DNA from 2 places in the Alteromonas sp. ABV2_168 genome. Region 2 is predicted to be linked to the other one. Evidence: riboswitches for the same ligand, from Rfam matches in the RefSeq annotation. Region 2 holds a riboswitch; the other holds the start of a gene.

Region 1 (12,108 bases), on a different contig from region 2:
TGGTGTAAATAATTCGTAGCGGAAAATAAAAGCCCCGCGCAGTCTTGCGATTCCGGCGGGGCAACATAAGAGAAGTAAACAGAAGCCTGCAATCTATAAAACAGGCTTATTCTGTGCCTTTAAAGCCTGCTTTATTTTGTTGCTAAATTCAGTTGCTCTTTTAACGATATCGCGCTCGTCTACAGTGAGAACATTCCTGTCTTTCATCAGCAGTTTGCCTTCCACAATGCTGTGCCTTACATTTGTCGCGTAAGCTGAATACACAAGCACAGAGTAAGGATTATAAACAGGCGTCATATTAGGCGATTTGGTATCAATCACGATGATATCTGCCCGTTTGCTTTTCTCCAGAGAGCCAATCTCATTTTCCATATTCAGCACTTTCGCACTGCCTGAGGTTGCCATTTTTATCACTTCGACGGCTGGCATATTAGTCCGGTCATTCGTCCACAACTTGTGAAGTTTAGCTACCTGATTAAACTCATCAATTAAGCTCAGTGTGTTGCCTGACATCGGGCCGTCAGTGCCCAGACCAACATCAACGCCCTGTTTCAGCATTTCTGTCACCGGCGCCACGCCTTTTGCTGATTTGATGTTTGCACTCATATTATGCGCTACACCAACATGATGCTTTTTAAGAAGGGCAATATCCTGATTGCTCACTCTGATGACGTGGGCCCCTATCAGATTATTGTTAAGCACACCGATACTTTCTAAATAGGCCACCGGAGATAATCCGCCACTGCGCTCAGCAATCACCTCCTCCTCCCTTTCAGACTCAGCAAGATGCGTCAGTACAGGCACACCGAACTCTTCAGAAAGTGCTGAAATTTTCTGCAAAGTGCCGGTGGTATTCGTGTATGGAGCGTGAGGCGCAAAAGCGGGAGTAATTCGCGGATGATCCGCATAGCTTTTAATGAATTTAACCGCATAATCAATCCCTTCTTCTGCGGTTTTAGCATCGGCCTGAGGGTATTGAATCACGGTTTGTCCTAAAACAGCGCGCAAACCAATTTCGTCCACAGCCTTTGCGACTTCATCTTCAAAATAGTACATATCCGCATAAGTGGTCACGCCACCTTTAAGCATTTCAACATTACCGAGCTCAGCACCTAACCTTACCATTTCACGGGAAACGAATTGCTTCTCAAGAGGAAACATATACTTATGCAGCCGGTCAGGCACATCATCACCCAGTGAACGCAATAAGGACATCGAGGCATGAGTATGTGTGTTGATAAACCCTGGCAAAACCAGATCACCGTCCACATCCAGGACAGTGCCGGCACGGTAATCTGATGCTTTTTCTTGTGGACCGACCGCCACGATACGCCCGTCTTTAACAGCCACAAAACCGGATTCATACTCTGTCAAAGCACTGTCCATAGAGAGGATATGCCCACGGGTAATAAGAATATCGACTGATTGCGCCGCTGATGCAGACAATGAAGCGCCGATAAGTGAGACAAGTGTAATAACGCGGGTAAATTTCATAAGAAAACACCTTACGGGGAGATGAAAAAGGTTGTACTGCTACGGGGGCTGACCCGGCAGTACAACCATCAGAGAGTGATCAACAGATTAGAATTTCACCTTAACGTCGGCTCCCCAGGTTCTGCCCTGATTCACCACACCGGCAAGGTTATTTATCGTCACGCCACCAATTAACGCTGTTTCATCTGTGATGTTACGGCCGTAACCTGCAACTTCCACATCATAATTGTCGACCATGAACAGGTAGCCAACCCGCACGCCGCCTTCAAGGTAAGGGTCCTGTCTCATTTCCAGTGCATCAATAAGTGAGAACCGCACTTCACTGGCATAGGACCAGTCGGTGTAGAGGTATAACTCACCATCGCCAAGTTCGGTGCTGTAGCGCATAGTGAAATTACCAATCCACTCAGGTGCCCGCGGAAGAGAAAGACCGTCAACGCTAATCAGCCCATTTTCATCCACCGGGTTCAACACTGTACAGAAACTACAGGTTGAGATAGCTACGTTCTCATCCTTAATTTCAGTGTTGTTGTAGCTGACCCCTAACGTTGTAAGCAGGTCAGAAGTGATAGCGTATTCGCCCTCAAATTCAAACCCGTAGCCTACTGTCTTATCAACATTAACTAACTCTTTGGCAGCCCCTTCATCAAAAGATGATTGAGCCGTTAACTGTTGATCGTTCATCTGGAAGTAAAACAGATTGAAGTTTACCCGTGCTGCATTGTCCAGCAGGTCTGATTTAGCACCCACTTCTACCGAGTGAATAACTTCTGAGTCTGCAACACTGAGTTTAGGGTCGCTGCCACTGACAACACGGCCCTGAATACTTGGTGCTCTGAACCCCTTTGCCAGCCTGGTATACAGATTAGTGTCATCCGAATACTGATACATTGCGCTCAAGTCCCAGCTGATAGCAGAATCTTTCGTGTCAGCATACATAGGGTCGAAAAACTCACCGTCGCTGGCGGTAGAAATGATTCGCTGAGAGAAATAGTCTTTTTTATCTTTAGAGTACCGGATACCCGCAGTCACACTGGTTCTGTCATTGACTTCGTAATCACCGGAGGCGAACACAGCCCATGCATCAGTTTTCTGGTTCTGGGTCAGATACCGCTTTAAGCTGCCGTCTTCGTTGTAGTGGAAGGTGTCGATATCCAGATCTTCTGTGAAGAAAAACACGCCAGCCTGATAATCAAACGCACCCAACTCGTTTGAAGCCATTCTCAACTCCTGAGTGAACTGGCTGTGGTCAGGAATACCGTCGGCACTTTCAACTGAGAAAGAAGGAACAGTGCCCAATTCGCCGGTGTAACCGGAAGGATCAGCAAAACTACTGACCCGGTAACCACCATCGACATCGGCCTGTGAGTACATTTCCACAGTTTCATAGCCCGTTACAGAGGTAAACGTGTAATCAGTCGTGAAATATTCCAATTTCATACTTCCGCCCTCGGTTTTCACCGTTTGCGTAGCACGTTGCGCGGCATCGTGATAAACCACATTGCGGTCGAAACCATCAACGAAGTCGTTGGTTCCGGGCTTTATTGCACTGGCTCTGAACACCGTGGGCGTACCATCCAAATCACGGGTGTGGTAGTTAAATAACGCCGAGAACTGACTGTTTGGCTCGTAGAGCACCTGCACTTTGGCAGCTCGATCGTCATAACCGCCCAGAATATCGTTTTGTTCAAAACCCGGCGCACGGGTATCAATATAGTCTGAACGCGTCTGGTTAAGTAAAGACACACGCACAGACACAGTGTCTGTCAGGCCACCGCTAATAGCACCATGGGTAGACAATGTGTCCAGAGACGAATAGGACGCGCTGATATAACCTTCGAAATCCTGCGTAGGACGGTTCGAAGTGAACTTTACCAATCCTGCAGGTGTGTTACGGCCAAACAACGTTCCCTGAGGGCCCCGTAACACTTCAACACTCTCCACATCAAAGACGGGGAAACCTTTTAAAAGCGGGTTCTCCTGAACCACATCATCAGTGATCAATGATACCGGCTGAGAGGCATTTACATCATAATCCTGATTGCCCAGACCGCGAATATAAAAGCGGGGGAAAGAACGGCCAAACGAAGATTCAATTTTCAGACTTGGAATGCGGGCTGACATAAAACGGATATCGTCACCGGCGGTCGACGCACTTTCAAGCAGGTCACGCTTCATGACAGAAACGGAAACCGGTACTTCCTGTAAATTTTGAGTACGGCGTTGTGCGGTAACGGTAATGTTCTCAACCTTTCCCTTACTTGTTTTGCTAACGGCCCCGCTATTCGCTTCGGCTGACTGCGCAGAGGCGTCAGTAGACGCTGCGGGCTTTTTTCCCTCAACGGTTTCATCCACATTTTTCTTTTCAATAGCGATGGTTTTCTTATTGATATAGCGATAACTAAGCGCAGTCCCTTCCAGGAGCTTATTAAAAGCAGCTTCTTCGCTATACGTTCCGGAAAACGCTTCAGTTGTCAGGCCGTCTGCAACATTGGAGAAGAAAACAATCTGCTTTCCATATTGTTTTGCGATGCTCTGCAAAGCCCGGTCCAGCGGAACCTGCCCCACCGTAACCTGCAACTGCTCCTGATTTTCAATATTCTCTGCAGCAACGCCAAAGCTGCCGGCCAGTGACAGCATCACTGACAAGACGACTGGCTTCTTCTTAAATTTGGGGACACGAGTTCTCATGCTTGTATTTCCTATATCCGTACTACATATAATTATCATTGGCTTCGTTGCGAGCCTTTATTTATGCGGGCAGAAAACCCACTAATAAATAAAGAGTGTGAAAGTGCTGGATTTAGGTACTTATTTTTTTTATCTTGAAACTTCCGCGAAGTTTTAATCTGATTTTGATAAGTATTAATTCATCTTCCCCTCTTAATTCCGGCACAAGACATCTCTCTCTATGGGCAACCACACTGCGACGAATAAAAAGAGTAAATGCAGCAGCTTTGTAAAAGGGCTCTACGACAGTTCTTATAAGGAACTGTTTGCCTTCTTCATGCGTCGTTCGAATAACAATCAGCAGGCTCAGGATTTTTCGCAAGAGACTTACCTGCGGCTGATGAATGTAGAAAGAAAAGATCTCATAGAACAACCCAAAGCCTACTTGTTTCGTATTGCCGCAAATCTTGTGCATGAAATGCGTTCAAAGAATGAGCGGATTGCTCAAAATGAAACACCTCTTACTGATGGTCTGGAAAATTTTCCCGGCAATGAAGACCCTCACCTGCAACTTGAGCGGCAGAAAGCTATACAAGAACTGGAGAAAATACTAGTTACACTTCCACCTGTTTATCAGTCAGTATTACTGCTGAGGAAGCGCGATGGCCTTAATCATGCGGAAATTGCAGAAAAACTGGGAATTTCTATTCACACCGTCAGAAAATACTTAACCCGTGCTATGACAGAATGTCGCAAAGCGCAAATTGCGAGTGATGCATCATGAATATGGTTAAACAATCTAATTCTCTGATCATTGAACAAGCTAGCTACTGGGCGGTATTGCTGGACGATGGAGAACTGAGCGAAAAAGATCGCCGTGAACTGACGCACTGGTTGCTGATGGGACCTGCTCATGTGGAGGAATTTATTCACGCATGCGTGTTGCTGGATCTGATGTCAGATGTTGATCAGAGTAAAAAGTTATCCGTCGACAAATTACTCGCCCAGGTAGAATCAGCAGCGGGCAGTAAGGTGACTCCTATCTCTCAACACCAGAACCTGACCGGTAATAATTCAGAACACGAAAGCTCCGGGCGTCCCCGGAAAACCCGCTGGCTTCCGGTTGCTGCCTGTTTGCTGGCTGGCGCTATTTTCGCTTATCAGATGCTGCCGGTTGAAAGCGCCGGCGAAACGCCTGTAGCGCAAAATCAGCCTGTACAATACAAAACATCACTGGGCGAGCAAAGAAGCATCACGCTGGAAGATGGCTCGATTATCTACCTGAACACGCTGACTGCTGTAGATATTAACTATACGCAGAAATACAGAAACATCGTCCTGCATCAGGGAGAAGCAATTTTCAAAGTTGCACATAATCCTCAAAAGCCCTTCAGGGTCTGGGTTAACGACACAATGTTTCAGGCGCTGGGAACCGAATTTAACGTCCGCAGTGAGCCCGGAAGTGTTGCATTGACGGTGCTTACCGGAGAAGTCGCACTGGCAAGAGAAGCGAAAAAAGAACAGCTGATTCCGTTTCGCTCCACCGGTATAAAACTGACTGACTTTACTGCACCGGACTTAACGAAAGACAGGCCTCTGCTGGTGACTGTGGGACAAAAAGCTGTGCTTCAGGACAATGGTAATATTCATACAGAAGCATCGGTAGATGTAGCCAGAGAGACGTCGTGGAAATCCAGAGAAATGATTTTCCGGAACGACCGTTTAGATAACGTAGTTCGCGAATTTAATCGCTATAATGCTTTGCAGGTCACCATCGCCTCTGCGGACTTATCAGGTATGTCTGTAACCGGTGTATTTGAAACCAATGACCCGATGTCTCTGCTGAATTTTTTAGAAAGTTCAGGCAAAGCAAGAATCGAAAAAACGGATATAAACAAAGTTACGGTGTATGACCGTTAGCGGTTGCTGTAAACAGCACCTCATCAAGCTCCCGGCTCTTTGGATAGCTTACTCAATGAAGTGCTGTTTAACCGTTATCAAAACACCATATTCACCAGTACGGCGATAACGTAGGCCAGGATACCGTATCCGACGTACAGGCCCCATGCGAGCTTATTACTGCCGGTTTCACCTTTCAGCATGGCAACGGTTGCCACACATTGCAGCGCCACAACGTAGAACAGCACCAGGCCAAGGCCGGCGCCGGTTGTCAGTCCGTCAGCCTGAATACGTCCAGCCAGACCGTTCACATTGTCTTCAGCGTCATCCATACCGAACAGTGTACCGAGCGCACCGACGAATACTTCACGGGCGAGAAACGACATCAGTATTGCCACGCCGTAGCGCCAGTCCAGACCCATCGGCTCGAATACAGGCTGGATAACATGGCCGATTTGCCCGAGCCAGCTGTTTTCAAGAGTAGAACCCATCGGGAAATAACCCAAAATCCAGATCCCCACCGACACCACGAAAATAATCGGTGCTGCACGGCGGATAAACTGCAACCCGCTGTCGATAACGCGGAAAGTCAGCGGCTTCCAGTGTGGCAAGCGGTATGTGGGTAATTCAAGAATGAACGGCATGTCTGACTCTTCCAGATCTCCCGGTAAAAAGCGCGACAGAAACTGGCTGACAATCAGGGCCGTAATAATACCGAAGAAATACAGGCCGAAGAAGGCAGCCCCCTGCAGACCAAAAATGCCCAGGAAAGTACCGTCTTCCGGCACCAGTACCGCAACCAGCAAGGCATAAACCGGCAAACGGGCTGAACAGGACATCAGCGGGATGGTCAGCATGGTGATAAGACGCTTGTGCGGCGACTCGATAGTACGGGCCGCCATGATGGCAGGAATGGCGCAGGCATGACCCGAAAGATAAGGAATAAAACTTCTGCCTGATAAACCCACTGCGCTCAACGGGCGGTGACACATCAGCGCCGCGCGGGCAAGATAACCGCTGTCTTCCAGCAAGCCGATAATGAAGGTCAGTACCATAATTTGCGGTACGAACACCAGGAAAGAGCCTAAGCCGCCGAATATGGCGTCGTTAAAAAAGTCGGTAACAATACCTTCTGGCGTAATGGCACTGACACCTTCAGCAACGCTGCCGATCAGCGTTTCCACGCCGTCCATCAGGGGGGCTGCGAGGGTAAAAATACTCTGGAAAAGTACGAACATGACGCCGAGGAATACCAGAGAGCCGGTCCAGCTGTTTAACAGGAAGCGGTCGAAGCTGTTCTGATTTTTCAGCACAACATCCAGTTGCAGGCCGTACTTTGAAGCCAGTGCCTGACTCTGGTTTACCGCGGACTCCCCTTCTGCCAGGGATGTCGTCGGGACATGACCTGACGGCGCTCTGGCAACAGACAGCATGGTCTGCTTAAATTCGTGTAACCCGTCCAGGGTTCTTGCCGACAGTGCCATTACCGGACTGCCCAAATCTTTACTCAGCGCCTCTGTATCGATATCTTCGCCGATCCTGCTGACTTCGTCGATGAAGTTGAGGGCAAAGAGTACAGCTTTATTGTTGGCCTTTGCCAGTTTCTGCACCTGCAGACCCAGCACTAAACTGCGCTCTAAACGGGTGGCATCAAGTACACAAACCACCAGAGAAGTATCGTCACGTTCTACAGATGTGGTGATTTCTTTAATTGCGATTTCTTCATCACGGCTCAGGCCACGAAGCGTATAAGTGCCGGGCAAGTCCACCACTTCAAAATCCTGACATTGACCCCGTTTAACTTCCACGGTAACACCGGGATAATTAGCGACTTTTTGTCGCAGACCGGTTAATTGATTGAATAAAAGACTCTTACCGGAATTGGGCTTTCCGACCATTAAAATGCGTTGCATGAAAAAGAGGTATCCTGTTACTGGCGACAGCGGAAAAGTGAGCGTTAGTTACGCACTTCAACTTCGATTTGTGCGGCGAGATTTTCTTCGATAGCAAACACACTGCCACCCAGTTGCATCACGATTGGCCCACCCAGCGGGCCTTTTCTGACACACTGAATATCTCTGCCAACTTGAATGCCCATTTCAGAAAGCCGCTCTTTCACATTCTCAGCCAGGTCTGAATTAACCGAGCTGATTAACGCCTGCTGTTTGGTAGTAAGTTCCCACAACGTCATAGGATGTCTCTGTAGTAAGTGCTGTTTGCCTGTTCTTTACCGAACAGCAAAATCCGGTGCTCCGGACCTGAAAATCTGTTGAAGAGTACAAGAAAGTGGAGATATGAACCAGATGCTTTCTGCGTTGCAACGTTGAAAGCCCCAACTCTGTCGTTAAGACAAAGCTTGTTTTCTTTTCTAATCCATGATTATAGTAAAAACAGAACTTGTCGGAGTGCTTCGTCTTTCACATGAAAGCAAGCTGAGACCGCATTGCGGGATCCGTAGAACCTGATCAGGCTAATACCTGCGAAGGGAACAAGCAGCAACACCGTTCCACCATCACAACAGACGACCGTCTGTTTGCCGGTGTTGCCCCTTGTGTACTCACTCCTGACAAGCATTTATCACCCGAAAAGGAACAAATGCTATGTCAACACGACGCGAGAAACGCCAGCAGGCACAAATATTTATACAATCACTGAAAGGTGAAGCTTTTCCTAATTCTTTCCGCCAGTACGAGGAAGGATCTGTCCCGTCCATTCGTGTGCCCATGCGGATGATTGCCCAGTCTCCTACCCGCATCAGCGAACAGGAAGAAGAAATCAATCCGGATATTCCCGTATACGACGCCTCCGGTGTATTTGGCGACCCGGCCTGTGAAGTCGATGTGACCAGAGGCATTCCGCATTGCCGCGCTGAGTGGATTAACGCACGAAGCGATACGCAAGCCATTGCCGCATCTGAATCATCCTATACGCAGGCGCGGGATGCAGACATCACCTCAGAATCCATTCGTTTTAAGGCGAAAAATACCATCCGTAAAGCTGTTTCCGGCAAGGTAGTAACGCAACTGCGCTATGCCCGCCTGGGCATGGTGACGCCGGAAATGGAATACATCGCTATCCGCGAAAATATGGGTCGCGCAGCAATTAAAAATGAACTGTTGAACCAGCAACACAAAGGGGAAGCCTTCGGCGCAAACATACCAGCGGAAATCACCGGCGAGTTCGTACGCCGTGAAGTCGCAGAAGGCCGGGCGATTATTCCGGCCAACATCAACCACCCTGAAGCCGAGCCGATGATTATCGGACGAAACTTCCTGGTCAAAGTGAATGCCAACATCGGTAATTCCGCGGTGACCTCGTCCATTGAAGAGGAAGTGGAAAAGCTGGTCTGGGCCACACGCTGGGGCGCAGACACCATCATGGACTTATCCACCGGCCGCAATATTCACGAAACCCGTGAATGGCTGCTGCGTAACAGCCCGGTGCCCATTGGCACAGTGCCCATTTACCAGGCGCTGGAAAAGGTCAATGGCGTCGCTGAAGATCTCGACTGGCCGGTTTTTCGTGACACCCTGATTGAACAGGCAGAGCAAGGGGTGGATTATTTTACTATCCATGCCGGCGTGCGCTTACCCTTTGTACCGTTAACCGCTAAGCGCGTTACGGGTATCGTGTCCCGTGGTGGTGCCATTATGGCGAAATGGTGTTTGTATCATCATCAGGAAAGTTTTCTGTATGAACATTTCCGCGAAATCTGTGAAATCTGCGCTCAATATGACGTAAGCCTGTCACTGGGTGACGGTCTGCGCCCCGGTTCCGTTGCTGACGCCAACGATGAAGCACAATTTGCCGAGCTGCGCACCTTAGGCGAACTCACAGCTATCGCGTGGGAATATGACGTTCAGGTGATGATAGAAGGCCCTGGCCACGTGCCCATGCATCTGATCAAGGAAAATATGGATGAGCAGTTATCTCACTGTCATGGCGCACCGTTTTACACCCTTGGGCCGCTGACAACGGATATCGCCCCGGGGTATGACCATTTTACATCAGGGATCGGCGCGGCACTGATAGGCTGGTATGGCTGTGCCATGCTCTGCTACGTCACCCCCAAAGAGCATCTTGGCCTGCCGGATAAAGAAGATGTGAAACAGGGCCTGATTACTTACAAAATTGCCGCCCACGCAGCAGACCTGGCAAAAGGTCACCCGGGCGCACAAATACGCGACAATGCCATGTCGAAAGCCCGCTTTGAGTTTCGCTGGGAAGACCAGTTTAATCTGGCACTGGATCCGTTTACCGCCCGCGCCTATCACGACGAAACCCTGCCACAGGCTTCAAGCAAAGTGGCGCACTTCTGCTCCATGTGCGGTCCGAAATTTTGCTCCATGAAGATTTCTCAGGAAGTACGTGACCACGCACAGGCAGAAGAAGCGAAGCAACAGGGCATGGCCGATATGGCAAAGAAGTTCTCTGCGTCCGGTCGCGCTCTCTACATTGATGCTGCCGTTGCTGAGGGCGAATAATGTTACCCCGTGTTTTAACGATTGGCGGTACCGACAGCTCCGGCGCCGCCGGTTTACAGCAGGACCAGCGTGCGCTGCAATGTTTTGCAGTCCACCAGCTCAATGTGGTGTCGCTGGTCAGCGCGCAAACTCATGACAGCGTGCTGCACGTTTCTCCGGTATCGCCGGCGTCGTTTTCGTCACAACTGCAAGTCGCTTTTCAGCCGCAGATCCCTGCGGTGATAAAAGTGGGTGCGCTGGTGAATGATGAACAGATCCGTGTGCTTATTAAGAAACTGTCTGAATATCCGCAAATTCCGGTAATTTGGGACCCTGTATTACAGACATCATCAAAAAGTAAGCTCGGTGAATTATCGTTTGATGCTATCGCCGGACTATTGCCCTACGTCACGCTTATCACGCCGAACTATGGTGAACTGGCCTGGCTGACAGGCTTTACGTTACGGCAAGCCAGGGATGAACTGGCTGCCGCACATCAGCTTATCGCTTCAGGCTGCGATCAGGTACTGGTAAAAGGCGGTCACAGACCAGAGTCATCGCTCCGGCCCGACTCCGGGAACGCGGCGGAAATCTGTGATGTGCTGTACAGCAAAGAAAACGTCCGGCGTTTTGTGCACAAAGCACGGCAGCCTTTTGATTTAAGGGGCTCCGGTTGCCTGCTTGCATCGGCTATCGCCGGTGCATTGGCTGAGCAATACATTACCGAAGATGCGGTTTCGCTGGCCGCAGCTGTGGTTGCCGCAGCCTGGCAACAGGCTGAGCTTGTTCTGACTGAAACGGCTGTCCTTCATCGCCCACCGTCTGAACGTGGGATGCTCGTTGAACAACAGGCCCCGTCGCTTCCCGCCTCACTGCTTCCCTACTTCCCGGCAGTTTTTGAAGGCTTGATACCGGCAAAGAATAACTATTCTTTCCCTAACTTGCTGGATTCTGCGCCCGGGCTTTACCCGGTGGTCGACAGCCTTGAATGGCTGCAGCGCCTTCTCCCTTTAAATCTTAAGATTATCCAGTTGCGGATAAAATCCGCCGGTACAGCGCTGAGTGAAACCATCCGCGAAGCAGTAACTATGGCTGCCGGTTACAACACCCAGCTTTTCATCAACGACCACTGGCAACTGGCTATTGAACACGGGGCATATGGTGTGCATCTCGGGCAGGAAGATCTCGCCACTGCCGATTTGAGTGCCATTGCCCGTGCCGGATTGCGGCTGGGCATTTCGACTCACGGATATGCAGAGCTGTGCCGCGCCATTCAAATCCGGCCTTCTTACATAGCGCTGGGTCATATTTTTCCTACCAGAACGAAAGATATGCCCTCTGCGCCACAGGGTACGGCGCGGCTGGTTGACTACGTGTCACTTTGCAAATATCTCTGCATTCCCACTGTAGCCATCGGCGGTATTACGTTAAGCAATATCGACACCGTGGCTGCCACAGGCACAGATGCCATTGCCGTCGTAACGGCTATTACAGAAAGCGATAACCCGGAAGACGCCGTCAACGCATTGCGCGGGAGGTGCCGCCGTGCTGACCACTGAACTGTATTCCCGCTACAGCCGTC
Region 2 (12,108 bases):
TAAGCGGTTAAAACCGAACAGGCGCTGAAAGATAGTCAGGCTCAGCAGCATCGCATCGGTGAGCAGGTTAACTTTATCAAACCGGCATTGAGAGGTTAGCAACTGCTGCGCTGCGAAAATTACGGCAAGATTCCGGATATTGCCGAGCCCGAGATTCCGGCCGATTGCCTGTTCAAGATTTTTGGGTACAGAGCCATAAACCGCTCTGCTGGCCTTGCTCATAACGTGGGCCTGAAAAATCGGATCTTTTTCAATCAGTGAGACCACATCTGCCAGCGTCATTGTTTCGCAGTCCATATTCAGCAGAGACTGAATTGAATTGGGCAGGGGAGGCAGGTTCTCCACCACATTAATGAGATTACCGTTACCTTTTTGAAAACGCAGGCGGTTGCCAAGCTGGCGTAGCTGTCCTGCACTGATCCCGGCATGTTCCTTAAAACTGCGCTCAAAGGATCGGCGGTCAGAGAAGCCAAGGCGGGCGGCGGTGTCTTCCGTTTTTTCGCCACTGAGTAACCGGTGACATGACTGGTCATGAATGTACTCTTTGAGTAATGCGCTGAAGGAAATGGACTCTTGCCTTAACTGGCGACGAAACGCGGACTCCGTCTGACCGAGTTGCGTTGCTACCCATTCCGAACGGATCCTTGCCGGGCTCGGGGCTTTGAGAAATGCTTCTTTAACCTGCTGCTTTAATGGCAAATCATTGCTGGTGTCGAGGTTTCCCGCCAGCATTTTTTTAATCGACTGAGAATAGTAAAACGACGCCTGTGTACACCACTTATTATCAAAAAGCAGGCTTACAACGACTCCCTCATGTCTGATATCACCGCTGCTGACCGGCCTTAATAAGCTGACCGGTTGTTCGCCTGATGGCGGTAAGGTGACCGTGGTGAAGTCGAATTTTCTGCCGGCCAGGTGACGGCACAAAGCGAGGAGGAAATAACAGCGGAATTCGGTAAGAACAGGATGTGATGATGGCTGAAACCGGAGACAGGTTTCATTTCCGTCAGTTTTTACGGTCAATGCTGCACTGTTGCCCAGAATATAGTGGTAGTGTTTCCCCAGTACATGGAGTGCGTCATCAATATGCTTACTGGCCGTGAGATACACCACCAGATTACTCATTTTGTTGAAATCAAGATAGCCAATCAGGGAGCGGCCAATTGTCTCATATTCACTGGCAGGACAAAGAGAGTGAAGAATAGACGCCAGTCCGTCATCGTCCATTTTCTCATTTTCTATTTGTGTGACGCTTTCGAGCATCGTTGTGTCATATTCGTTATCAAGTCCGTTATCCCTTCTCAGACTCAATAAAGCGCGGATGACTGCCGACCAGAAAAAACCGTGATACTGCACGTTTGCTCCTAATACCGGATCCCTTCAGTCAAGGATATAAGAATTACCTGTGCCTTGACAGAAAAAGGGTGAATTTTGTGTTGGTACAAATTTGTACCGGATTTCGTTCAGAAGTGTCCTGTTTTACTTGCGGGCCTCTCCCTATCATTACAACCGTCGACTCATTGGTGGAAACGTCACTTCCACAGAGTAGATTCGCCAAACCTGTCGTGAGGCAGGGACGGAAAGCCACGGGTCTTATACCGCCATAAGACAGCCGGGTTGCAGTGAAGTTGTTTAACTATTTTCAGGCACACACTGCTCAAGGAACATAAATGAAATTTAGCATCAAAACTGCAGCCCTGCTAACCGGCTTCTGTGCGGCATTCACGGCTAACGCCAACATTATCAGCAGCTACGATATTGACTTCGCTGCCCAGACTTTGACTGCACACCAACAAAGTGGCACGTCTAACTACGGAACCTGGACAAATAATGGCAGCGTACTGAACCTGCGTGAAAACAGCTGGTTCACACTAAACCTGGATGATGCTTTCGGGATCCAGAGCCTGGACTTAGACAATTCTGCTTCAGATATTTTGTTGTCATTTGAATTTCGTATGACCCCGGGCAACAACAATACTAATGCAAACCCTTACTCTGAGATTGGCGGGATCTGGCTGGCAGATTTCTCTGCCGGTGAACAGAATAACGATGCCAGCCGCACGTTTGCTCTGGGTGGCACACAGAATTTCGGTCTGGATGACTTTACTTATACCAGCGAACCAGCCTGGGAGACCTTCTCTATTACTCTGGATGATTACATGTCAGGACTTATTACCGACATCGTATTCATTAACGATTGTGATGCAGCCAGTGGTTGCGGAGATATGAAGGTTCGCTTCCGGAATGCCTCTATTACAGAAGTCAGTGAGCCAACCGCCATGTCACTGATCCTTCTGGGAATAGGGTTTATGGGATGGCGCACAAGACGCCAGAATCAGAAGGTCGCCTGACCTTCATTGCCCGCCACGTCACATCGCGGGCTTTTTTATTGCTTTTTCGGGGCTGCCGGCAACTTGACTAAGTCACTGAAGTTGTTAGACTGCCCTCGCTTAATTTGCGGACTCCGTAATAAGCATTAGGCCAAGGGGTGCCGTCTTTACGGCTGAGATCCATTCCATGGGAACCCTTAAACCTGATCCGGATAATACCGGCGTAGGGATGGTGATAAAAGCAATCTGAAAACCTCAATACCTGCCGTAAAGCCGGATCTTTTTGATGATTAAAGAGATCCTAATGAAAAAAAACGCAATCCTTCTCGCACTACTTGCACTGCCTGCTTTTGCTGATGACACAGCAGACATCGAACGTATTACCGTCAGCGGTGATTTCCGCACAGCGACTCTCGATCAACTCAGTGCCAGCGCTTCTGTGTTATCAGGCAACCGCCTGGACAGCCGTCAGGCTACCTATATCGACAATGTATTAAGTATTGCGCCGAATGTTAATTTTGCGGCCGGCGCATCCCGCGGACGTTTTATTCAGATCCGGGGGATTGGTGAGCGCAGCCAGTTTGCTGAACCGATTAATCCTTCAGTCAGTTTCCTGGTCGACGATTTTGATTTCTCCGGTCTTGCTGCAGCAGGTGTACTTTTTGATACACAGCAGGTAGAAGTTTACCGGGGACCGCAGGCGACAGTCTTCGGAACCGGTGCCCTGGCTGGTGCGGTTAAGATTGTCAGCAATGCCCCTTCAGAAGAGAGTGACAGTCATTTTGAATTGTCTGTGGGAAACACATCTTTCTTCCGCGCTGAAGGTGCCCATGGCGGACAAGCGTCTGATTCTCTGGCCTGGCGTGCAGCATTTGTGCACAACAGCAGTGACGGTTTTATTGAAAATGACTTTTTGGGTGCCGACGATACCAACGGGATTCATGAGAATGCAGTAAGGCTGGGAACACTGTGGGATGTGACTGACAAAACATCCGTTGCGGTGGATTTCCGCTGGTACGATATCAATAACGGTTACGATGCTTTCTCACTGGATAACAACCGTCACACCTTGTCGGATGAACCCGGGTTTGATGAGCAGGAAACTAAAGCGGTCAGTGCACATATCAATCATGAAACTGCCGGAGGTTTGCTGGAAATCATTGCGACTATGGCCGGTCATGATATCGCTTACGGCTACGACGAAGACTGGACCTACACCGGTTTCCACCCCTGGGGCTATACGTCCTTTGATGCATATTACCGGGATGTTTCCCAACAATCTGCCGAGGTGCGTTTTACTTCTGCAGAAGATAAAAAAATCTTCAATGACACCACGACCTGGGTTATCGGCGGCCGCATCAATCAGAGTGAACAGGATTTACTGCGTCAGTATACTTATGCTGACGGCGACTTTATCAGTACTTTCGAACCGCAGACAACAGCGGTTTACGGTCAGCTTGATACACAGCTGACTCCGTCTTTATTGCTGACGTCCGCGCTGCGTGTTGAAAATTATGCCTATGATTATGCTGATAATGCGCAGGTTGTGTACGACGATGACACGACCATGACCGGCGGCAAACTGGCACTGACCTGGGATATGGGAGGGGACTACCTGTATGCCAGCGTATCCAGAGGCTACAAAGGTGCCGGCATTAACTATGATGAGCAGGTTAGCCGCGAGCGCCGCTTCTTTGATGCGGAATACAACTGGAACTATGAGGCAGGGTACAAAGGCAAATTGTTTGTTCCTGAATTGACAGCCCGCGCAGCAGTTTTCTTCATGGAAAGGGAAGATACCCAAATCAGCGATTTTGATGTTCAGGAACGTGAAGACGGTTCTGCCGCCTTTATCGATATTACGGCGAATGCCGATGTGGGCACAAATAAAGGGGCAGAACTGGAGCTTTCCTGGCAGGCAACGTCATCCTGGACAGTGCAGGCCAGCGCAGGTTACCTCAGTGCCACCTTTGAAGGTTACGAGACTGCCGACGGTGAATATGTCAGTAAGCAGCGTCAGGCTCAGGCACCTAAATATACAGCGAACCTGTTCAGTGAGTTGTGGCTGACTGATTCTCTGGTATGGCGCGCGGATATGGACTTTAAAGACGAATACCGCTTCTCTGATGGCCATGATGAAACAGCACCGGCCACAACGTTGTACAACACAGATATCACCTGGGTAAAAGGCATGTTGCGCACCACACTGTGGGTGAAGAACGTGTTTGATAAAACCTGGTACACCCGCGGTTTCGGTGGATTCAGTAACGATCCCCGTGATTACTATGAGTTTGCTGAACCTTATTATCAGTTAGGTGACGGCAGACAGTTCGGCGTCACAGCCCGTTTTCAATTTTAAGGAATTTCTATGCAGGTCATGGTTGAGTTATCTCTGTATCCTCTGGTGAATGAATACATTCCACCCATAAAGTCGTTCATTGACAGACTGAACAGTTACGACACCCTTGATGTGACGACCTGTTCTACCAGTACACAGGTCACCGGCGAGTATGCCGACATTATGGCGGTACTGGGGAAAGAAATGCAGCGCACTCATGAAGAAGTCGGGCAGGCCATTTTTGTGGCCAAGTTTCTGAACTTCGATGTGATGCAGGCACGTAAGGATCAGGATGACTGATTTCATCCCGCATTTCTTTGAACAGATAGCCGCGACATCACTGGCCGAGTGGGTTGCTGTGGTGCTGGCGCTGGCCTATGTCTGGCTGGCTGCCAGGCAAAACCGCTGGTGCTGGCTTTGTGCATTTATCAGCACGGCTATTTATACCTGGCTCTTCTGGCAGGTCACACTGCCGTTTCAGGCCATCCTGAATCTGTATTACATGGTGATGGCAGGATACGGGTATTATCAGTGGAATCGTCAGGCTGCCGGCGACGACCGGGTGCATTCCTGGCCATGGTATACCCATGCCATGCTGGTGCCGGGACTACTCCTGATTGCCTGGGGCTTATCCCTCTGGGCACAGGGGCAGTTCAACAGCGAACATCTGCTGCTTGATGCAAGCATTCAGGTGGTCAGTTTGGTGACTACCGTGATGGTGGCCCATAAGGTTTTACAGAACTGGTTGTACTGGATAGTAATCAATCTGGCTTCAGCTTATCTTTACGCACAAAGCGGCCTGATGTTGTCGGCGTGTCTGTTTCTGGGATATGTCGGATTTGCCGTATTTGGTTATGCACAATGGCTGAAACAATGGAAGATGCAGGAACATGACGCCCGCGCTTATCGTTAAAGCGTTAGCAGAGCCGTTGAAGCTTAGCGGTAATGCCACCTGTGAATCACGGCAGGGCGGGGATGTGAATCGCATGTTCAATATCACTGACGGAGAGCGTGAGTTCGCTGTTAAGTGGTCTGCCGGTGAGAGTTTTACCGGTGTAAACAAACATGCTCAGTTTACGCTTCAGCACAGCCTGTTCCGTCAGGGCATTGCGCCTGAACCTGTGTGGCTGAGTCCTGACTGTACGCTGTGGGCAGAACGCTGGGTGACCTCGGATGCGGAACCGTCGAACAACGCAAACAGTGAAGATAGCATCATTCTGCTCGCCGTTGCGTTACACACCATTCACTGCACAGCTATTGACGCGTCACCTCTGTGTCTTGAGTCCAGGCTGATGCGCTATTTTGAAAGTGCAGATCTTGAGAGCAGTCATCCCCTGGCTGAAGTATTGCGAAACGTGATTGATTCCGGTGATGCACAGCAACCGCCTGCTGAACAGGCGGTGCTTTGTCACAACGATCTGTCTTTGCCGCACATTGTGAAAACCGGAGCCGGTGGCGCTAAACCTGTTATCGTTGACTGGGAATATGCTGCCAGCGGCAATCGTTATTTTGATGTGGCATCCTGTGCTGCGATTAATCAGTTAAATGACGAAGCCGCTTTGCGCTTGTATAAACACTACGCCGCTTTAAGCGGGGCCGCTGAAGAGAAGGTCATCTTTGCCTGTGAACAGCAGCGCCGGGTGGTAAATGTCACTGCTGCCCTCTGGCAGGCAGCACTGGAAACCACTAACCGGCAGAAGGGGAGTGAACCGGAGTAACAGCCATACTGTGCGCTTTTTGTGCGTATTGTGCGAATGCCAGGCAAAGGCACTGGTTTTGCTGTTTTTTTGCCATAAAAAGGCTTTACCTTTGTTAACGCATACGTATAATGCACAGCGCGCTAGGGGTGTAGTTCGAATTGGTAGAACAGCGGTCTCCAAAACCGATGGTTGGGGGTTCGAGTCCCTCCACCCCTGCCACTTTTCCTCTGAGTAAGTTATAGTGTTCCTACTTTCTTCCACTCAAAAGTAAATCCATTTTCATGACGTCCGGTTTAAATCCATATCAAATTGCTGTTCTTCAGGAAATGGGTATCTGTGTATGGCAATCTCAGGCTGTATCACAGACTCAGGCAACATCTGCTGCCGGTAACAGTCACACTGCTGAACTAACGCCTTCCGGCGCTGCCGTTCCATCTCAGTCTTCTGGTCAACCCGCCGCAAATGGTCAGGCCCGCATTGCGCAGCTTCGTTCCATGCTGGGAAATAAACCGGATAAAAAACCATCTGCCCCGGAAAAAGTGCAGGACAATGAAGCAAAACCGGCATCACCGGTGGTTGAAACCATTGATCCCCGCAGCTTCGGAACTGCCGGACAAGACATCTTGCAGGCGTTGTCTTTGTTTCACGATGCAAAGTCTGTTCGCTGGCAATATGGTTCAGAGTTGTCCCTGAAAAATAATATTCTTTCATTACCTTATAAAACTGCGCCATCAGACGCTGCGGAAAAGCGCCGTCTGTGGCAGATCATTTGTGCCGGTCAGTAAGTGATGCCGTCGTTCACACTCCAGCCACTTTCTGACGCCCTGATCAATGACGCCCATGCTATTCATCAGCAGGCCACTTATAATCCCTGGTCCTTATCTACCTTTGCGGACTGTCTTACACCGCCCTATGCGGGTTTGGCAGCACTGAACAGTGAGCTTAAGCTCTCCGGTTACGCAGTGATATTACTGGTTGCCGGCGAAGCCACGTTAATGGACATTGCAGTTGCTGTTTCTGACCGGGGGCAGGGTGCCGGAAAACAGTTATTAGACGGTGTGATTGCATGGTGCCGGCAACAACAGGCTGAGTCACTGTGGCTCGAGGTAAGAGCCGGAAACCACAAAGCCATTTCACTGTACGAAAAAGCCGGTTTTGAAGACATTGAAGTGCGTAAAAATTATTACCCTTGTGATGGCGGTAAAGAAGACGCGCGGATAATGCGTATGTTGCTTGCTTAGGGCGTCAGCGATTATACCCGGCGGTTGTATCCTACAGAGTAAACCATCTCCCGGTCAGAAAAATAATCTGAAATCTCATCCAAAATCCTCTCTTCACGTATAATTAACAAAAGTGTGTTTTGTTCAATTAGCAGGTGAATATGATGGCTGACAGTAATAAAAAAGCCCGTGAACATGAACGGGAAATCACGCTGGCGGAAGAAGATTTTCGTCATGATGAAGAAGAATTCGACTCCGTCGCAGGGGAAGAGGATCCAGGGGCCGCGTTAGAAGAGCTGGTAGAATACGATAAATCCACACCGGAGAAGAAAAAGTAAGGCCTCCGGCGTACAAACTTTCTGCCTGCCGGTGCAAATGCGCCGGCGGATTTCCCCCGCAGAGAAAAGGGCGGCAATTTTTCTCAATTCTGGTATCATGCGCGCCAATTTTTGAAATTCAAGGTGGCGCCGCCCGCAAGCTCTGAACCCGCGTCTACCCTCACACAGTGACAGATCAGAATATCCATGAGTAACCTAACCAGCGAAATCAGCAAACGCCGTACGTTTGCGATTATCAGTCACCCCGATGCGGGTAAAACCACCATTACTGAAAAGGTCCTTTTGTTCGGACAAGCTTTGCAAAAAGCCGGTACCGTGAAAGGGAAGAAGTCCGGTCAGCATGCCAAATCTGACTGGATGGAAATGGAAAAAGAGCGGGGGATCTCGGTCACGACCTCGGTCATGCAGTTCCCTTACCGTGAAAATCTGGTGAACCTGCTGGATACGCCGGGACACGAAGACTTCTCTGAAGATACCTACCGCACACTGACTGCCGTTGACTCCTGTCTGATGGTTATCGATGCCGCAAAAGGTGTTGAGGATCGTACCCGTAAGCTGATGGAAGTTACCCGCCTGCGCGATACGCCTATTATTACCTTCATGAACAAGCTTGACCGCGATATCCGCGACCCGTTGGAGTTGCTTGATGAAGTTGAAAACGAGCTGAAAATCCTGTGCGCGCCAGTGACCTGGCCAATAGGCTGCGGTAAAGAATTCAAAGGTGTTTATCACCTGCACCGTGATGAAGTGATTTTGTATAAATCCGGTCTGGGTCACATGATTCAGGATGTACGCATTATTAAAGGTCTGGATAATCCGGAACTTGAAACAGCTATTGGCAGCGGTTTGCTGGAAACATTGAAAGACGAACTGGAGCTGGTTCAGGGGGCGTCTAACGAGTTTGATCAGGAACTGTTCCTTGAAGGGGAACTGACACCGGTATTTTTTGGTACTGCACTGGGTAACTTTGGTGTTGACCATATGCTGGATGGTCTGGTTGAGTGGGCGCCTGCGCCGCAGGGACGCCAGACAGAAGACGGTGAAATCAGTGCTGATGCGCCTGAGTTCAGTGGTTTCGTGTTTAAGATCCAGGCGAATATGGATCCTAAACACCGCGACCGTATTGCCTTCTGCCGCATTGTTTCCGGAAAATACGAGAAGGGCATGAAAATGCGTCATTCACGTATTAATAAAGACGTCCGTATTTCTGACGCGCTGACCTTCCTGGCCGGTGACCGGGAACTTCTGGAAGAAGCCTATGCCGGCGATATTATTGGTTTGCACAATCACGGGACTATCCGCATCGGTGATACGTTCACGTCCGGCAATAATTTCCGCTTTACCGGTATTCCTAACTTTGCGCCAGAACTGTTTAAGCGTATCCGCCTGAAAGATCCGCTGAAGCAAAAACAATTGCTTAAGGGACTGATACAGTTATCTGAAGAAGGGGCTGTGCAGGTTTTCCGTCCTCTGATCAACAATGACCTGATCGTCGGTGCGGTAGGTGTACTGCAGTTTGATGTGGTTGTGGCCCGCTTAAAAGCGGAATATAACGTAGATGCAATCTACGAACATATCAGTGTGAGTACAGCCCGCTGGGTATACAGTAAAGATGCGAAAAGGCTGGATGAGTTCCGCCGTAAAGCTGAACAAAACCTGGCGCTGGATGGCGGTGACAACCTGGCCTACATTGCACCCACTATGGTGAATCTGCAACTGGCTAAAGAGCGTTACCCCGATATCGAATTCAAAGAAACCCGCGAACATTAAGAACAGACAGAAGACGAAGAAACGATGAACATACATGCTTTATTAGTCAGCCGTTTTAGCGAAGCACTGGAAAAATTAGGTGCTGAAAATGCGCCGGTGCCTGTGGCACGCAGTTCGCGGCCTGAGTTTGGTGAATATCAGTTCAACGGTGCGATGGCACTGGCGAAGCAGTTAAGACAAAAGCCCCGTGATATTGCGGAGAAAATTGTTGAGCTTGTTAACCTGGATGACGTTGCCAGCAAGCTGGAAGTGGCAGGCCCCGGTTTTATTAATGTGCATCTCAGCGATTCGTGGCTTGCGAATCAGTGTGAACTGGCACTGCATGATCCCCGCATGGGCGTGGCAAAAGACAGCCAGCAGACCATTGTGGTGGATTACTCTTCCCCGAACCTTGCTAAAGAAATGCACGTGGGCCACCTGCGTACCACTATCATCGGTGACGCTGTTGTAAAAGTGCTGGAGTTCCTTGGTCATAAGGTTATCCGCCAGAACCACATGGGGGACTGGGGGACACAGTTCGGCATGTTGCTGGCACACCTGTCAGACAAGCTGGAAAGTGAGGTTGCGGAAACCGCACTGTCTGATCTGGAAGACTTTTACCGTGAAGCGAAAGTACGCTTCGACGAAGAAGAGGGCTTTGCAGACCGTGCCCGTGAATACGTGGTGAAATTACAGGGGGGCGACGAGCAGTGCCTTACGCTGTGGAAACAGTTCATTGATGTATCCGTTCAGCACAGCGAAGAAGTGTATGACAAACTGAATGTCAGTCTGACCCGTGACGATATTATGGGTGAGTCTGCCTATAATGATGATCTGGCGAATGTCATCCGTGACCTGAAAGAAAAAGGCATTGCGGTAGAAGATCAGGGCGCGCAGGTTGTGTTTATTCCTGAATTGGCGGACAAAGAAGGGAATCCGGCGGTGTACATTGTGCAAAAATCCGGTGGCGGCTACCTGTATTCCACTACCGACCTTGCAGCTATGCGCTACCGCAGCGGCAAACTGAACGCTGACCGTACCCTTATTCTTACCGACGCCCGCCAGGCGCTGCACTTTAAGCAAACTGAAATTGTGGGCCGTAAGGCCGGTTTCATGAAAGCAGAACAGACTTACGAGCATTGTCCTTTCGGTATGATGCTTGGCAGTGACGGCAAGCCATTTAAAACCCGTACCGGTGGCACGGTGAAACTGGTTGAGTTACTTGACGAAGCGGTAGAGCGCGCAGGCAAACTGATCAGCGAGCGGGACAATGACCTGTCAGAAGCTGAGCTGGCTGAAGTGGCCCGTAAAGTGGGTATTGGTGCGGTTAAGTACGCTGACTTAAGTAAAAACCGTACCACGGATTACGTGTTTAACTGGGACACCATGCTGAGTTTTGAAGGTAATACCGCGCCTTATCTGCAATATGCGTTTACCCGCGTTAAGAGTATTTTCCGTAAATCCGGTATTGCGATGGCAGATCTGAAAGGTGCAATGACCTTTACCGAAAAGCAGGAGCATGCACTTGCTGTGCTGTTACTGCAATTTGAAGAAGTGATTGGTCTGGTATCCCGTGAAGCAACGCCTCACGTGCTGTGTACTTACCTGTACGATGTGGCAAGCGCATTCATGAGTTTCTACGAAGCCTGCCCGATCCTGAAAGACGGTATTGATGAAGCGGTGCGTAACAGCCGGCTTGAACTCGCTGCGCTGGTGGCCAATACACTGGAACAGGGTCTGAGCCTGCTGGGTATCGAAACACTGGAAAAAATGTAAGTTTATCAGGCAGTACTGATATCAGAGAAACCGGCAGTCGCTTGTGGCGTCTGCCGGTTTTTTGTTTCCGGTCAAATTTGTACGCCGGATCAGGCAAATTGCTCTGTGAGCCAGTTTATGAAAGTGCTGATTCGTTTAGGCATATGGCGTCTTGATGTGTAAACCACGGAAAGTGGCAGGGGTGGGCAGGTAAAATCATCCAGAATTGTTACAAGCTCGCCACTGGCCAGGTAATGCTTAACCCCGTGATGAGGCACCTGAATGATTCCCAGTCCCGCCAGACAGGAGGTCAGGTAGGCGTCTGTAGTGGCTACCGATACCCGGCTTGTCATCGCTACCTGATAGTTATGCCCGTTGTGAAAATAATCAAAGGAATCTGCAGCGGGGCGCATATCCGGTGAGTAGCCCACCACGAAATGATTGCTCAGATCAGCCGGTGAAGCAGGGTGTCCATATGCTTTCAGGTAAGCGGGGCTGACACAATTCACCATCGCAAAATTACCCAGCGGGCGGGCGATGAGTTCGCTGTCTTTAAGCGTACCCGCCCTGATCACACAATCCACGCTTTCCTTCACCGGATCGATGCGATAGTCCGCGCCGAGCAGGCGGATGCGGGTTTTCGGGTGCAGGCGGAACCACTCAGCCAGTTTCGGTGCG

Evidence for each region. A riboswitch is a leader RNA that binds a small molecule or an ion and turns the genes downstream of it on or off. The one in region 2 is predicted to bind thiamine pyrophosphate.
Region 1: it holds a riboswitch for thiamine pyrophosphate, as region 2 does, so the genes downstream of both, thiC (phosphomethylpyrimidine synthase ThiC) here and ACXAH4_RS15790 (TonB-dependent receptor) in region 2, are expected to answer to the same signal.

Annotation. Positions count from the first base shown of each region.
Region 1 covers NZ_JBSWYQ010000002.1:168,205-180,312, forward strand. Annotated here, with positions in the region: gene ACXAH4_RS03675 (heme biosynthesis HemY N-terminal domain-containing protein) at 1-8, shown strand, start outside; gene ACXAH4_RS03680 (amidohydrolase) at 94-1,494, opposite strand; gene ACXAH4_RS03685 (TonB-dependent receptor) at 1,582-4,185, opposite strand; gene ACXAH4_RS03690 (RNA polymerase sigma factor) at 4,406-4,948, shown strand; gene ACXAH4_RS03695 (FecR family protein) at 4,945-6,084, shown strand; gene feoB (ferrous iron transporter B) at 6,162-7,976, opposite strand; gene ACXAH4_RS03705 (FeoA family protein) at 8,021-8,254, opposite strand; TPP riboswitch at 8,455-8,568, shown strand; gene thiC (phosphomethylpyrimidine synthase ThiC) at 8,664-10,547, shown strand; gene thiE (thiamine phosphate synthase) at 10,547-12,085, shown strand; gene ACXAH4_RS03720 (HesA/MoeB/ThiF family protein) at 12,072-12,108, shown strand, end outside.
Region 2 covers NZ_JBSWYQ010000010.1:205,198-217,305, reverse strand. Annotated here, with positions in the region: gene ACXAH4_RS15800 (helix-turn-helix domain-containing protein) at 1-1,356, opposite strand, end outside; cyclic di-GMP riboswitch class I at 1,544-1,625, shown strand; gene ACXAH4_RS15795 (hypothetical protein) at 1,671-2,351, shown strand; TPP riboswitch at 2,475-2,577, shown strand; gene ACXAH4_RS15790 (TonB-dependent receptor) at 2,635-4,689, shown strand; gene ACXAH4_RS15785 (hypothetical protein) at 4,699-4,968, shown strand; gene pnuC (nicotinamide riboside transporter PnuC) at 4,961-5,581, shown strand; gene ACXAH4_RS15775 (phosphotransferase) at 5,559-6,386, shown strand; tRNA gene ACXAH4_RS15770 (tRNA-Trp) at 6,511-6,587, shown strand; gene ACXAH4_RS15765 (hypothetical protein) at 6,650-7,153, shown strand; gene rimI (ribosomal protein S18-alanine N-acetyltransferase) at 7,157-7,609, shown strand; gene ACXAH4_RS15755 (hypothetical protein) at 7,750-7,926, shown strand; gene prfC (peptide chain release factor 3) at 8,113-9,696, shown strand; gene argS (arginine--tRNA ligase) at 9,721-11,451, shown strand; gene ACXAH4_RS15740 (LysR family transcriptional regulator) at 11,541-12,108, opposite strand, start outside.